Regions from separate parts of the Mycobacterium sp. IDUB_24 genome, predicted to be linked through region 1. Evidence: riboswitches for the same ligand, from Rfam matches in the RefSeq annotation. Region 1 holds a riboswitch; the other holds the start of a gene.
What was found. A riboswitch is a leader RNA that binds a small molecule or an ion and turns the genes downstream of it on or off. The one in region 1 is predicted to bind glycine.
Positions count from the first base shown of each region.

Region 2: linked by a shared signal. The riboswitch ahead of ACZYZF_RS07175 (L-serine ammonia-lyase) and the one ahead of gcvP (aminomethyl-transferring glycine dehydrogenase) in region 1 are both predicted to bind glycine.

Region 1 is NZ_JBVAXO010000008.1:95,465-102,962, forward strand. Features, by position in the region: gene ftsR (transcriptional regulator FtsR) at 1-74, shown strand, start outside; gene ACZYZF_RS25335 (bifunctional nuclease family protein) at 185-682, shown strand; gene ACZYZF_RS25340 (MerR family transcriptional regulator) at 929-1,549, shown strand; glycine riboswitch at 1,656-1,754, shown strand; gene gcvP (aminomethyl-transferring glycine dehydrogenase) at 1,909-4,740, shown strand; gene ACZYZF_RS25350 (substrate-binding domain-containing protein) at 4,852-7,056, opposite strand; gene ACZYZF_RS25355 (malate synthase G) at 7,112-7,498, opposite strand, start outside.
Region 2 is NZ_JBVAXO010000001.1:1,487,654-1,495,151, forward strand. Features, by position in the region: gene ACZYZF_RS07160 (Abi-alpha family protein) at 1-4, opposite strand, end outside; gene ACZYZF_RS07165 (TetR/AcrR family transcriptional regulator) at 111-737, opposite strand; gene ACZYZF_RS07170 (oxidoreductase) at 721-1,566, opposite strand; glycine riboswitch at 1,844-1,944, shown strand; gene ACZYZF_RS07175 (L-serine ammonia-lyase) at 1,998-3,395, shown strand; gene dnaK (molecular chaperone DnaK) at 3,553-5,412, shown strand; gene grpE (nucleotide exchange factor GrpE) at 5,409-6,050, shown strand; gene dnaJ (molecular chaperone DnaJ) at 6,088-7,254, shown strand; gene ACZYZF_RS07195 (heat shock protein transcriptional repressor HspR) at 7,251-7,498, shown strand, end outside.

The sequences.
Region 1 (7,498 bases):
AAGTGGCCGCACTGGCGATCACCCTCCACACGTCACTGATCAAGTCCGCCGTACGCGACGTTCTGGATCGCTGAGGACTAGACTCGTTTTGACGGCCAGCTCGTCTAAGTCGGGACCCCTGAAGCGAACTGGCGAAGGACGAAGATTCGACGAAACGGCACGGCGGTGCGGAGGGCAGGCGCAGATGGCTGAGGTTCGTGTGGTCGGCATTCGGGTTGAGCAGCCGCAGAACCAGCCCGTGTTGCTGTTGCGGGAATCCAACGGTGACCGGTACCTACCGATCTGGATCGGGCAGTCGGAGGCCGCCGCGATCGCCCTGGAACAGCAGGGCGTCGAGCCCACCCGGCCGCTCACTCACGACCTGATCCGAGATGTCATTGCTGCCCTGGGGCATTCGCTCAAAGAGGTGCGGATCGTCGATCTTCAGGAAGGCACGTTCTACGCCGACCTGATCTTCGACCGCGACATCACGGTGTCGGCCCGGCCTTCGGACTCGGTGGCGATCGCTCTGCGTGTCGGCGTGCCGATCTATGTCGAGGAAGCGGTGCTCGCCGAGGCCGGCCTGCTGATTCCCGACGAGAACGATCAAGATGGCGGCACCGGCGGTGTGCCTGAGGACGAGGTCGAGAAGTTCAAGGAGTTCCTGGACAGCGTTTCGCCGGACGACTTCAAGGCGACATGACCGTCGCCCGCGCCTTGCAGGTCACGGATACGTCTCAACTGGGCATATCGGTGTCGACACGCGGCGCGGGAGTCAATCGGGCGGGAAATCGGGCGCCATACTTTCATCGCAGCCAGCAATCAGGGCTCGGCGGGAAGCGTATGCTCGACACATTCGAGCGCGCAGCAAACCGCCGCAGAAGAGATGGCTACGGTGCGGGACATGGCACTACGGTGCGGGCGAGTTCGATCGGCGAGAGGATTCACAGTGGGTGACACGCCACGGCAGGAAGAGCTGGATCTGGCTACCGGGAGCGGCGCGGAGCCGCCTGTCAGGCCGGCTGGCGAACCCGTGCAGGGTGGTCTGTTCCCCGATGATTCGGTGCCTGACGAGCTCGTCGGTTACCGCGGTCCGAGTGCCTGCCAGATCGCCGGCATCACCTACCGGCAGCTCGATTATTGGGCGCGCACCTCCCTGGTGGTCCCATCCATCCGGGGTGCGGCCGGTTCGGGCAGCCAACGTCTCTACTCGTTCAAGGACGTCCTGGTCCTCAAGATCGTCAAGCGGTTGCTGGACACCGGAATCTCGTTGCACAACATCCGGGTTGCCGTCGACCACCTGCGCCAGCGCGGCGTGCAGGATCTGGCCAACATCACCCTGTTCTCCGATGGCACCACGGTCTACGAATGCACCTCGGCCGAAGAGGTCGTGGATCTGCTGCAGGGCGGTCAGGGCGTGTTCGGGATCGCGGTGTCCGGCGCCATGCGTGAGTTGACCGGCACCATCGCCGACTTCCCGGGCGAGCGCGCCGACGGTGGCGAGTCCATCGCGTCACCCGAGGACGAGCTGGCGTCGCGGCGCAAAAGCCGCGATCGCAAAATCGGCTGAGTTCCCGCCGCAAGCAGACACCTAGTACCCCGGGGCCGACGGTTCCGGGGTACCTGTGCGTCCGTTCGCGAATACCGGTGCGCGGCCGGTAGAATTGCCGACGCATCGCCCTCGCGCGGGAGAGTTTCGTGACAGCCAGCCACGGACGCCGAAGGAGCAATACCTCTCCGTCAACCTCTCAGGCACCCAGGACCGCGCCAGGCCCCGATGCCTCTGGAAAGTGGTGCCCCTGTGGGCACCCGCCCATGGGGAAAGGTCCTGTACCGGGGCTGAATCTCTCAGGCGCCCGGACCGGGTCGACGACAGAGGGAGAGGGACGCCTACGACGTCTCAACACGTCTGCGCCTCAGGAGAGTGTCGTGTCCGACCAGCATCAATCGCGTTTCGCCGATCGTCACATCGGTCCCGACGCCTCCGCCGTTGCCACCATGCTCGAAGTGATCGGCGTGGCATCCCTCGACGAGCTCGCCGCGAAGGCGCTGCCGGCAGGCATTCTCGACGCGCTGGCCTCCGACGGGGTCGCCCCGGGCCTGGAGGGTCTGCCGGCGCCTGCCACCGAAGAGCAGTCACTTGCCGAGCTGCGTGCGTTGGCCGATTCCAACACGACCGCGGTCTCGATGATCGGCCAGGGCTACTTCGACACCTTCACGCCCGCCGTGTTGCGGCGCAACATTCTTGAGAACCCCGCCTGGTACACCGCCTACACCCCATATCAGCCCGAGATCAGCCAGGGCAGGCTCGAGGTGTTGCTCAACTTCCAGACCATGGTGTCCGACCTGACCGGACTTGAGGTGGCGAACGCCTCGATGCTGGACGAAGGCACCGCCGCGGCCGAGGCGATGACCCTGATGCACCGCGCGACCAAATCCAAGACGAACCGACTGCTGGTCGACACCGATGTGTACGCGCAGACCGCGGCCGTGCTGGCGACCCGCGCACAGCCGCTCGGCATCGAGATCGTCACCACGGACCTCAGCCAGGGCCTTCCCGAGGGCGAGTTCTTCGGCGTCATCGTGCAGCTGCCCGGTGCGAGTGGCCGCGTCGTGGATTGGACGCGCCTGATCGCCGATTCTCATGAGCGTGGCGCACTGGTTGCGGTGGGTGCCGACCTGCTGGCGCTGACGTTGATCAAGCCGCCGGGCAACGTCGGCGCCGACGTCGCCTTCGGGACCAGCCAACGGTTCGGTGTACCAATGGGATTCGGCGGTCCGCACGCCGGCTATCTGGCAGTGCACGCCAAGCATGCCCGGCAGCTGCCGGGCCGGTTGGTCGGTGTCTCCGTCGACGCGGACGGGTCGCCGGCCTACCGCCTGGCGCTGCAGACCCGCGAGCAGCACATCCGCCGGGACAAGGCGACCAGCAACATCTGTACTGCGCAGGTGCTGTTGGCCGTGATGGCGGCGACGTACGCCAGCTACCACGGCGCCGAGGGGCTGACCGCGATCGCCCGCCGCGTGCACGGCCACGCCGCCGCGATCGCGGGTGCACTCGGTGACGCGGTGGTGCACGACGAGTACTTCGACACCGTGCTGGCCCGGGTCCCCGGACGCGCCGACGCTGTGATCGCGGCCGCCAAGATCAAGGGAATCAACCTGTGGCGTGTCGACGCCGACCACGTGTCGGTGTCCTGCGACGAGGTCACCACCGAAGCCCATGTGGCCGCGGTCCTGGAGGCATTCGGGGTGTCGCCGGCCGAGCCGGTGGCCACCGGCATTGTTACGCGTACCTCGGAGTTCCTGACGCATCCGGCATTCAACTCCTATCGCACCGAGACCGAGATGATGCGCTACCTCCGGATGCTGGCGGACAAGGATATTGCCTTGGACCGCAGCATGATTCCGCTGGGCTCCTGCACGATGAAGCTGAATGCGGCCGCCGAGATGGAGCCGATCACCTGGCCGGAGTTCGGCCGTCAGCACCCGTTCGCGCCGGCATCGGACAATCCGGGCCTGCGCAAGCTGATCGCCGACCTGCAGGACTGGCTGACCGGGATCACCGGCTACGACCAGATCTCATTGCAGCCCAACGCCGGTTCCCAGGGGGAGTACGCCGGCCTGCTGGCGATCAAGGCCTATCACGACTCGCGTGGCGAGACCGAACGCGACCTCTGCCTGATCCCGTCGAGCGCGCACGGCACCAACGCCGCCTCGGCCGCACTGGCCGGCATGCGCGTCGTGGTGGTGGCCTGCCGCGAGAACGGCGACGTCGACCTCGACGACCTGCGCGCGAAGATCGCCGAACACGCGGATCGGGTTGCGGCGCTGATGATCACCTACCCGTCGACGCACGGCGTCTACGAGCACGACGTCGCCGACATCTGTGCGGCGGTCCATGACGTGGGCGGACAGGTCTACGTGGACGGCGCAAACCTCAACGCGCTGGTCGGGTTGGCTCGTCCGGGTCGCTTCGGCGGTGACGTCAGCCATCTGAACCTGCACAAGACGTTCTGCATCCCGCACGGTGGCGGCGGCCCCGGCGTCGGACCGGTTGCGGTCCGCGCTCATCTGGCACCGTTCCTGCCCGGCCATCCGCTGGCCGACGAGCTACCCGACGAGCACACCGTCTCGGCGGCGCCATACGGGTCCGCGTCGATCCTGCCGATCACCTGGGCCTACATCCGGATGATGGGTGCCCCGGGCCTGCGTGCGGCGACGCTGACCGCGATCGCGTCGGCCAACTATGTGGCCCGCCGCCTCGACGAGTACTACCCGGTGCTCTACACGGGGGAGAACGGCATGGTCGCCCACGAGTGCATCCTGGATCTGCGCGGGATCACCAAGGACACCGGCGTGACCGTGGATGATGTGGCAAAGCGGCTCGCGGACTACGGTTTCCATGCACCGACCATGAGCTTCCCGGTTGCCGGCACGTTGATGGTCGAGCCGACCGAGAGCGAGAGCCTGACCGAGGTCGACGCGTTCTGTGACGCGATGATCGCCATCCGGGGCGAGATCGACCGGGTCGGCTCGGGGGAGTGGCCGGTTGACGACAACCCGTTGCGTGGTGCCCCGCACACCGCCGAGTGCCTGCTGGTAGCCGACTGGGATCACCCTTACACCCGCGAACAGGCCGCTTACCCGTTGGGCAAGGGGTTCCGTCCCAAGGTGTGGCCGCCCGTCCGTCGGATCGACGGCGCGTACGGCGACCGGAACCTGGTGTGCTCCTGCCCGCCGGTCGAAGCGTTCGCCTGAGCCGTTTCTCGCGTCGGTTTCTACCCCGGGGCTGTGCACGATCGCTCCGAACGACCCTGGGGTAGAAAGCGGCGCGCGCCGTGGAACACGCGGCGAATCACCCGCGCCGGATCAACCCAGCATCGAGTTGACAGCGCCGGCCAGTTCGGGTGAGGCCGAGCTGGAGAGATGTTGGTAAGTGCCGCTGCTGGCCTGCGCGACGGCCTCCCACGTGGCCCGGTCCGAGCCACTGCCGAAGTCGATCACGTTGACTGCGACTGGACGCGCGGGGTCGAATGCGCCGCGGATGAAATCCTGCAGCCCGGCCCCGTCCAGACTCTGATCGGTGTGGGGTCCCGTGGTGATCAGCAGGATCGAATTGCTCTGGCCCTCACGATATTTCGACAGCGTTTCGTTGTAGAGCATTCGTAGCGTGGTGAACGACACCGCGCCGCCGCCCGAGGCGGACTGCTCGTCGAGCGTCGAGGTCAGCGCATCGGAGCGCCGCTGCCCGTTGACCGGCTCGGCCAACGGCCCGGTCGAGACCTCCGAGCGGCCCTCGGTGCCGTCAAAGGTCCACAGGCCGACTGCTGCGGTATCGGGCAATGCCTTGAGCCGGCTGTCGAGCGCTGCCACGACGTTGGCCAGCCGTGACTTGCCGCCCTCCTCGGTCGGCATCGACTGGTCGAGCATGATCGTGACCGCAGGGTTTCCCGACGGTGTGGCCGTGGCGTTGGCCAGCGTCACCCGCATGGCGTTGTCACCGACCGACAACGGTGCGGCGAGCTGGCTGAAAGTCGTGACATCGCTGGACGGCGGCGACGTTCCCTCGGCACGGAATCCCACCTTGGCGAGCTCGGCGAGTTGCTCGGGCTTGCGCAGATAGCGGGCGAACTCGCTGGCCGCGGTGATCTGTTCCTTCTCCAGCCAGTCCCCGGCCAGCAGCACCGTCGGATAGTCGGCGGTGGCGGTGGGACCCGGCGGCAGCCAGCCGGCCAGCGAGGATTTGACGTTGTCGACCGACGTGGCCCGCAGGAACAGTTGCTGCTCGGTGGTGGCCACGGCGTGTACCGGCGCGGTCGCCGCGTCGGAGGCGTTGAGCAACGCGTCCAGGGCGCCTCCCAGCTCGGAGTCGTCGAGTTTGGGCTGGCCGTGGAAGAGCGTGTTCACGCCGCTCATGCCGGAGGTCGCCGGCGCGCCCGACGGAGCCGTTGCCGCGGCGACGGCCTCGGCGACGAGCGGGGCGGCATCGCCGTTGCTGTGGGTCGGCAGTGCCAGTTTCAGCGTGCCCCACCCGGGCAGCTTGAGCGCATTCATCGCGGCCGGGCTGCTCTGAAGTTGCGGCAGCGTAGCCCAGGTCTGTTGTGCCAGTGCGTCCTTGAGCTGCGGGCGGACCGCCAGCAGGACCGGTGAGGTGACCAGCGATCGGCTGTCGCTGACAGTCTTGGCTCCCGCAGTCGCCTCCAGTCGCGCCTCGGCGATGCCGCTCGCCGGAATCCACAGCGCCGGACGGTCGCCGAGTTCGCTGGGCCATGTGTTGGCGAAACCGCCGACCACACGGTCGGATTCGGCGGACTGCACGCGCACCTTGACGCAGCGATCACCGACCGGACTGACCGACTCGTTGTACGCGTTGGCCAGTCCTTCGATGTGTGTCGAGATCGTCGGGTCGGCGATGACGGCGACGCCGAGTTCGCCGTCGACGCAGCGTGCGGCCGCAGCATCGCTGCGGCCGGCGAGGACATCGCCGAAGAACTTCCACAGGATCACCGCGCCGACCACGCCCACCACCGTGACCAGTGCGACGATCACACTGACGCTGACACCGCGTCGGCCGGATTCCACTGCGCGATGGCTGCCCGTCCACTCACCGCCGTCCCAGTCCCCGCCGTGCTGGCGGCCGGACGGGCCGGACGGCGGCGGCGGTTCGCCCACCGCGCCGAACTGGGCGGTCGGCTGATCGTCGGCGAACCCCGCGTCGTAGTCGTCGGAGTAGTTGTCGCGGTATCCGTCGACGTAATCGTCGTCGTACGCGTCTTCCTCGACGTAATCCGTTTCGTCATAGTCGGCGTACTCGGAATCGTGATAGTCCGATTCGTAGTCGTCGTCCCCGTCGGCGTACTGGGGTGCGCGGTAGTCGGGCTCGGCCCGGTACCCGGGTGCATCCCGGTAGCCACGATCGGGCTGACGCCCGGGCAGGTCGAATTCGTCTCCGGCGTACGGTGACTGCTCGTCACGGGGACGTTCGTAATCGTCCCGGTAACCGGAGTCCCCGACGTGCCCGTGCTCGGGCTCGTCGGGCGCATCCTCAGGGTCGGGAATGCTGTGCCTGCCCATTCCTAACCCCTGTACGTCTCGCGCCGACTAGTCATCCGGACCCGCCGAAGTCTAATCACTTCCCGGCGATGCTCGCTTTGAACTCGCGGCGGCGCCGGTGCAGGATCGGCTCGGTGTAGCCGTTGGGCTGCTGGGCTCCGGACAGGATCAGCTCCTGGGCTGCGCCGAACGCGATGCTGGCATCCGGGTTGGGCGCCATCGGCAGGTAGTCGGGGTCCCCGGCGTTCTGCTCGTCGACGACGGCGGCCATCCGGCGCAGGCTGGCCTTGACGTCCTCTTCGGTGATGACGCCGTGACGCAGCCAGTTGGCCAGCAGCTGGCTGGAGATCCGCAGGGTGGCGCGGTCTTCCATCAGCGCGATGTTGTGGATGTCGGGCACCTTCGAGCAGCCGACGCCGGCGTCGATCCAGCGGACCACGTAGCCCAGGATCGACTGGCAGTT
Region 2 (7,498 bases), on a different contig from region 1:
ACATCACTGATCGATCGCCTCCCCACCTACCGCTGTCCCCGAGCTGTGGGCACCGTACCTGGTCACCTGGTGAGGTGCCGAAGTCGCAGGTGGTTGGTGGGGTTTGTGAGCTAGGAGGTGGTGTTGGGGAGCAATCCGCGCAACGCGGTCGCGGCCAGTTGCCGGGCATGCTCCTCGGTCAGCGAGTAGTGGCCGGTCATCCGACGGAAGATGAGCGGACCGAACAGAATGTCGATCACATCGTCGATCGCGGTACCTGCGTCTGCATTGCCGCGGTCCACCCCGCGCCGCCACAACTCGGTGATGGCCGCACGCCGGCCGCTCAGGAAGTACTCGCGGAAATACGTTGCGCCCGTTGCATCCTCGACGCAGGCGGCGAGCAATTGGGCGAACACGTCACCGCGCGAACTCGCGTAGAACGCCGAGACCCGAACCATCTGCTCGGTGAGATCCCCTGCAGTGCTACCGGTGTCGGGTAACGGCAGCGCTTCGGCCATCATGGTTCCGAATGCCTCGGCCGCGACGGCGGTCCGCGATGGCCAGTGTTTGTAGAGGGTGGCCTTGCTGGCGCCGGACCGCGCTGCGATCGCGTCCATCGTGGCTGCCGGAAATCCGCCCGCGTCGAGCAGTTCGGCAGTCGCGACCAGGATGGCCTCGTGGATCCGGTCGCTGCGCGCGCCGGTGGGGCGGACGAAATCGCCCGTCCCGACGGTCGGCGCGTCAGACCTGGGCGACATCGTCGAAATCTGTTGATTCCGAGACACTTCGCCACTGGGCCAGCTCAGCTTGAACATAGGCGATCTTGGCCTCGACTGCCGCGATGGTGTCGTTGCCCAGCAGTAGACGCAGCGGCGGCTGTGCGGATTCGACGACATCGATGATGGCCCTGGCCGCCTTCACCGGATCGCCCGGCTGATCGTGGTTGCGGTCGGAGGCGGCGGCGCGCATCTGTCCGGCGGGACCGTCGGCGTAGTCGTCGATGACGTGGCGCTGGGTCTGCAGGCTCGAAGAGTCGAGGAAGTCGGTCCGGAAGTAGCCGGGCTCGACCACCATGGCGTGCACGCCGAGCGGCTTCAGTTCGGCGTTGAGGGCCTCAGAGATGGCCTCGACTGCGAACTTGGTGGACGCATACACACCCCAGCCCGGCGAGCCGACGAATCCGCCGACCGAGGAGATGTTGACGATGGTGCCCGACCGTTGTGCCCGCAGCACCGGCATGACCGCGCGGGTGACGGTCAGTAGCCCGAACACGTTGGTTTCGTAGACGGCCCGTACCTCGGCGTCGGTGGCCTCCTCGACAGCGCCCAGCAGCCCGCGCCCCGCGTTGTTGATCAGGACGTCGATGCGGCCGAAACGATCCACGGCGGCCTTTGCCGCCTGTTGCGCCTGCTCCTCGTTGGTGACATCCAGGGCCACTGCGAGCACGCTGTCGTTCTCTCCGAGGGCTGCGGTGACGGCAGCCGCGTCGCGTGCGGTCGCTACTACTTGATGACCGCGCTCCAATGCGTCGAGGGCGATCTGCAGTCCGAATCCGCGGGATGCTCCGGTGATGAACCAAACGCTCATGTTTTTGACCACCTGTTCCGGTGTCTAACTGAACTGTACGATCAGTTTAGTTTTGTTGGACGGACGGTGTAACCGCGCGCCGGGCGCAGGTATTCCAAAGGATCCAGATCGCAGGAAAATGCACCCAGTCAGATCGACAGGCGCCGCTCATGGCCGGGAGTAGCATCCGTTACACAATTCAAAACGTCGATGACGCATTGTGGGAGAACCTCCGAGTCCGGAGGTGCCGTAGGTGCAAGTCCTCTCCGGGAATCTCTCAGGCCCAATACCGCAGTGCCGAGGCAACTCTGGAGAACAGCGTGCGTATCCGCCGCGCTTACCGAAGGGGAAACGGCGCCATGCGCCGAAGCTCTCAGGTTTCAGGACAGAGCGGGGAGGTGTCACCACACGATGCATCGCGTAGCCGCGATGCCCGAAATTGGAGTCATCTCATGGCGGTCAGTGTGTTCGATCTGTTCTCGATCGGGATCGGTCCGTCGAGCTCACACACGGTCGGCCCGATGCGGGCAGCCGGTTTGTTCGTCGACGAACTCGTCGGTCGCGATGTGGTCGAGCAGGTCGCCGAGGTCACGGTGGACCTGTTCGGCTCGCTGGCGGCGACGGGTGCCGGGCACGGCACGATGCAGGCGATTCTGCTGGGTCTGGAGGGTTACCGGCCCGAGACGATCGAGACCGACGAGATGGAACGGCGCCTTGCGACCATTCGCAGCCAGGGCACGATCCTGTTGGCGGGCCGGACCGCCATCGCGCTGACCGAACCCGACATGCACCTGCACCCGGGCCGCCGGCTCGCCCAGCACCCGAACGCGATGACATTGACGGCGCTCTCGTCCGGTGGTGACACGGTCCACCGCGAGACCTACTTCTCGGTCGGCGGCGGTTTCGTCGTCTCCGAATCCGAGGTCGCCGAATCCGAGGCGGACCGCTGCGAGACGGAACGCGACGCCGACGGGTCCTTCCACACCGCCGCCGAGTTGCTCGCCCTGACCGAGCGCGACGGACTGTCGGTGAGCCAGGCGATGATGCGCCACGAATGCATGGCCCGAAGCGAAGCCGAGGTGCGGGACCGTCTCCTGCGCATCCGTGAGGTCATGGACTCGTGTCAGGCCAACGGGATGTCCAGGGACGGCTACCTGCCGGGCAACCTGATGGTCCGCCGTCGCGCCAAGGACTGGTACGTCCGGCTCAATGCCGAAGACCCGCAGCGTGATCCGGCCTTCGCCGAGGACTGGGTGAACCTGGTCGCGCTCGCGGTCAATGAGGAGAACGCATCGGGCGGCCGGATCGTGACTGCGCCCACCAACGGTGCGGCCGGGATCATTCCGGCGGTCCTGCACTATGCGTTGCGCTACACCCCGGCAGGATTCGCGGATCCGGACGACGCGACCGTGCGCTTCCTTCTCACCGCCGGTGCCATCGGTTCGCTGTACAAGGAGCGAGCCTCGATTTCGGGGGCTGAGGTCGGGTGTCAAGGTGAGGTCGGCTCCGCGGCATCCATGGCTGCCGGAGGTCTGGCCGAAATCCTGGGCGGCACACCGCAACAGGTCGAGAACGCCGCCGAGATCGCCATGGAACACAGCCTCGGCCTGACCTGTGATCCGATCGGCGGCCTGGTGCAGATCCCGTGCATCGAACGCAATGCCATCTCGGCGGGTAAGGCGATCAACGCGGCCCGCATGGCACTGCGGGGCGACGGCACCCACCGGGTGAGCCTGGATCAGGTGATCGAGACGATGCGCGCCACCGGAATGGACATGAGTGCCAAGTACAAGGAGACGTCCATGGGTGGGCTGGCGGTCAACGTCGCCGTCAACGTCGTCGAATGCTGAGCGCCACCCGGGAACAAATCCGCCGAAAACGCCGTTGACGTCTTCGACAGCAAGTTGAGTGAGGGTGACTCAAGTCTGGGTTGACAATCTATGCTCGCCCGGAGCAAGCTTGAGCGCAGTCCGCTCAGACCCTATATCTCTATCAGGAGGCAACACCATGGCTCGTGCGGTCGGTATCGACCTCGGGACCACCAACTCATGCGTGGCGGTCCTGGAAGGCGGCGACCCCGTCGTCGTCGCAAACTCTGAGGGCTCCCGGACCACCCCGTCCGTCGTCGCGTTCGCGCGTAACGGTGAGGTGCTGGTCGGCCAGCCCGCCAAGAACCAGGCAGTCACCAACGTCGACAGGACCATCCGTTCGGTCAAGCGCCATATGGGCACCGATTGGACCGTCGAGATCGACGGCAAGAACTACACAGCGCAGGAGATCAGCGCGCGTGTGCTGATGAAGCTCAAGCGCGATGCCGAGGCCTACCTCGGTGAGGACATCACCGACGCGGTCATCACCGTGCCGGCGTACTTCAACGACGCTCAGCGTCAGGCCACGAAGGAAGCCGGACAGATCGCCGGCATGAACGTGCTGCGCATCGTCAACGAGCCGACTGCGGCCGCCCTGGCCTACGGCCTGGACAAGGGCAGCAAGGAACAGACCATCCTGGTCTTCGACCTCGGTGGCGGCACGTTCGACGTCTCGCTGCTGGAGATCGGCGACGGTGTCGTCGAGGTCCGTGCCACCTCCGGCGACAACCACCTCGGTGGAGACGACTGGGACGACCGGATCGTCGAATGGCTGGTCGACAAGTTCAAGGCCACCAGTGGCATCGACCTGACCAAGGACAAGATGGCCATGCAGCGGCTGCGTGAAGCCGCCGAGAAGGCCAAGATCGAACTCAGCTCCTCGCAGAGCACCTCGATCAACCTGCCCTACATCACCGTCGACGCCGACAAGAACCCGCTGTTCCTCGACGAGCAGCTGACCCGCGCCGAGTTCCAGAAGATCACGCAGGATCTGCTGGACCGCACCCGTCAGCCGTTCCAGTCCGTGATCAAGGACGCCGGCATCTCGGTCGGCGAGATCGACCACGTGGTGCTGGTGGGTGGCTCGACTCGTATGCCCGCCGTCACCGACCTGGTCAAGGAAATGACCGGCGGCAAGGAGCCCAACAAGGGCGTCAACCCCGACGAGGTCGTCGCAGTGGGCGCTGCGCTGCAGGCCGGCGTGCTCAAGGGCGAGGTGAAAGACGTTCTGCTGCTTGACGTCACCCCGCTGTCCCTCGGTATCGAAACCAAGGGTGGCGTGATGACCAAGCTGATCGAGCGCAACACCACCATCCCGACCAAGCGGTCGGAGACCTTCACCACCGCTGACGACAACCAGCCGTCGGTGCAAATCCAGGTCTTCCAGGGTGAGCGTGAAATCGCTGCGCACAACAAGCTGCTCGGCTCCTTCGAGCTGACCGGTATCCCGCCGGCCCCCCGCGGCGTGCCGCAGATCGAGGTCACCTTCGACATCGACGCCAACGGCATCGTGCACGTCACGGCCAAGGACAAGGGCACCGGCAAGGAAAACACGATCAAGATCCAGGAAGGCTCCGGCCTGTCCAAGGAAGAGATCGACCGGATGATCAAGGATGCCGAGGCGCACGCCGACGAGGACAAGAAGCGTCGCGAAGAGGCCGACGTCCGCAACCAGGCCGAGTCGCTGGTTTACCAGACGGAGAAGTTCGTCAAGGAACAGCGTGAGGCCGAGGGTGGCTCCAAGGTTCCCGAGGAGACGCTGACCAAGGTCGACGGCGCGATCGCCGAGGCGAAGTCGGCGCTGGAAGGCTCCGACATCTCCGCGATCAAGGACGCCATGGAGAAGCTCGGCGTCGAGTCGCAGGGGCTGGGTCAGGCGATCTACGAGGCCACCCAGGCCGAGCAGGCCTCGGGTGCTGACGGTGGAGGCTCCTCGAGTGCCGCGGACGACAACGTGGTGGACGCCGAGGTTGTCGACGATGATCAGGAGACCAAGTGACCGAGAACGATTCGCACGAGCCGGTGACCATCACCGACAAACGGCGCATCGATCCCGACACCGGTGAGGTTCGTGAGCAGGCGCCGGCCCCTGGTGGGTCGGCGCCCGCCGCCTCCGATGCCGGTGCGCCGGCGAACGACAGCGACGAGGTTGCCGAGCTCAAGGCCACGCTGCAACGCGTGAAGGCCGAATACGACAACTACCGCAAGCGGTCACTGCGCGATCAGCAGGTCACCGCAGACCGGGCCAAGACCACCGTCATCACCCAGTTACTGGGTGTGCTCGACGATTTGGACCGGGCCCGTAGCCACGGTGACCTGGAATCCGGGCCGCTCAAGTCGGTTGCCGACAAGCTCGTCGGTGCCCTTGAGGGGCAGGGTCTTTCCGGGTTCGGCGCCGAGGGCGACGAGTTCGACCCGTCACTGCACGAAGCCGTGCAGCACGAGGGCGAGGGCACCCACCCCGTCGTGGGGACCGTGATGCGCCGGGGCTACCGGATCGGTGACCAGGTGGTCAGACACGCCCTCGTCGGTGTGGTCGACACGGTGCCCGAGGACGAAGCCGGGGCTGATTCCCCGTCGGGGACAGCGGATAACGCTGACGCCGCCGGCGATCAGGCCGCAGAATCAGACAATTAGATATTCCGACTAGAGAGAAGAGGTAAGGAGGTGACGCATGGCCCAACGCGAGTGGGTCGAGAAGGACTTCTATAAGGAACTCGGCGTCTCCTCTGACGCCAGCGCCGACGAGATCAAGAAGGCCTACCGGAAACTGGCCTCCGAGCTGCATCCCGACCGTAATCCCGATGCGGGAGCGGCCGAGCGGTTCAAGGCGGTTTCCGAGGCGAACAGTGTTCTGTCGGACCCCGCGAAGCGCAAGGAGTATGACGAGACCCGTCGGTTGTTCGCCGGCGGTGGCCGTAGGTTCAACACCGGCGGGAACTTCAGTGGTGGATTCGGTTCCGATGGGGCCGAATTCAACCTGGGAGACCTGTTCGACGCTGCCGGGCAGAGTGGCGGCGCCAACATCGGTGACCTCTTCGGCGGGCTGTTCGGGCGCGGTGGGCAACCACGCCCGAGCCGGCCCCGCCGGGGTAACGACCTGGAAACCGAAACCGAGCTGTCCTTCTTGGAAGCCACCAAGGGCGTGGCCATGCCGCTGCGGCTGACCAGCCCGGCACCGTGTACCAACTGCCACGGCAGTGGTGCGCGACCGGGAACCAGCCCCAAGGTGTGCCCGAACTGCAACGGCTCTGGGGTGGTCAACCGCAACCAGGGGGCGTTCGGGTTCTCCGAGCCCTGCACCGAATGCCGGGGCAGCGGTTCGATCATCGAGCACCCGTGTGCCGAATGTCAGGGCACCGGCGTCACCACCCGGACCCGCACGATCAACGTGCGGATCCCTCCGGGTGTCGAGGACGGTCAGCGCATCCGGCTGGCCGGCCAGGGTGAGGCCGGGCTACGAGGTGCACCCTCGGGTGACCTCTATGTCACCGTGCACGTGCGGCCCGACAAGGTGTTCGGACGTGACGGCGACGACCTGACCGTCAGTGTTCCGGTCAGCTTCCATGAATTGGCTCTGGGGACAACGCTTTCCGTACCCACCCTGGACGGCAAGGTCGGTGTTCGGGTGCCCAAGGGCACCTCCGACGGCCGGATCCTGCGGGTGCGCGGGCGCGGGGTACCCAAGCGCTCCGGCGGCCACGGTGACCTGCTGGTCACGGTGAAGGTCGCAGTGCCGCCGAACCTGGAAGGTGAAGCGGCAGAGGCGCTGGAGACGTATGCGAAAGCCGAACGGGCCAGTGGTTTCGATCCGCGGGCCGGATGGGCAGGCAACATATGAGCCAGCGGAAAGAGGAAGCTCACACGTTCTTGATCTCGGTGGCCGCCGAGCTGGCCGGTATGCACGCGCAGACTCTGCGTACATACGACCGGCTCGGGCTGGTCAGCCCGCAGCGCAGTTCCGGTGGCGGGCGCCGATACTCCGAGCGCGACGTCGACCTGCTCCGCGAGGTGCAGCGGCTGTCGCAGGACGAGGGCGTCAACCTGGCCGGTATCAAGCGCATCATCGAACTGACCAATCAGGT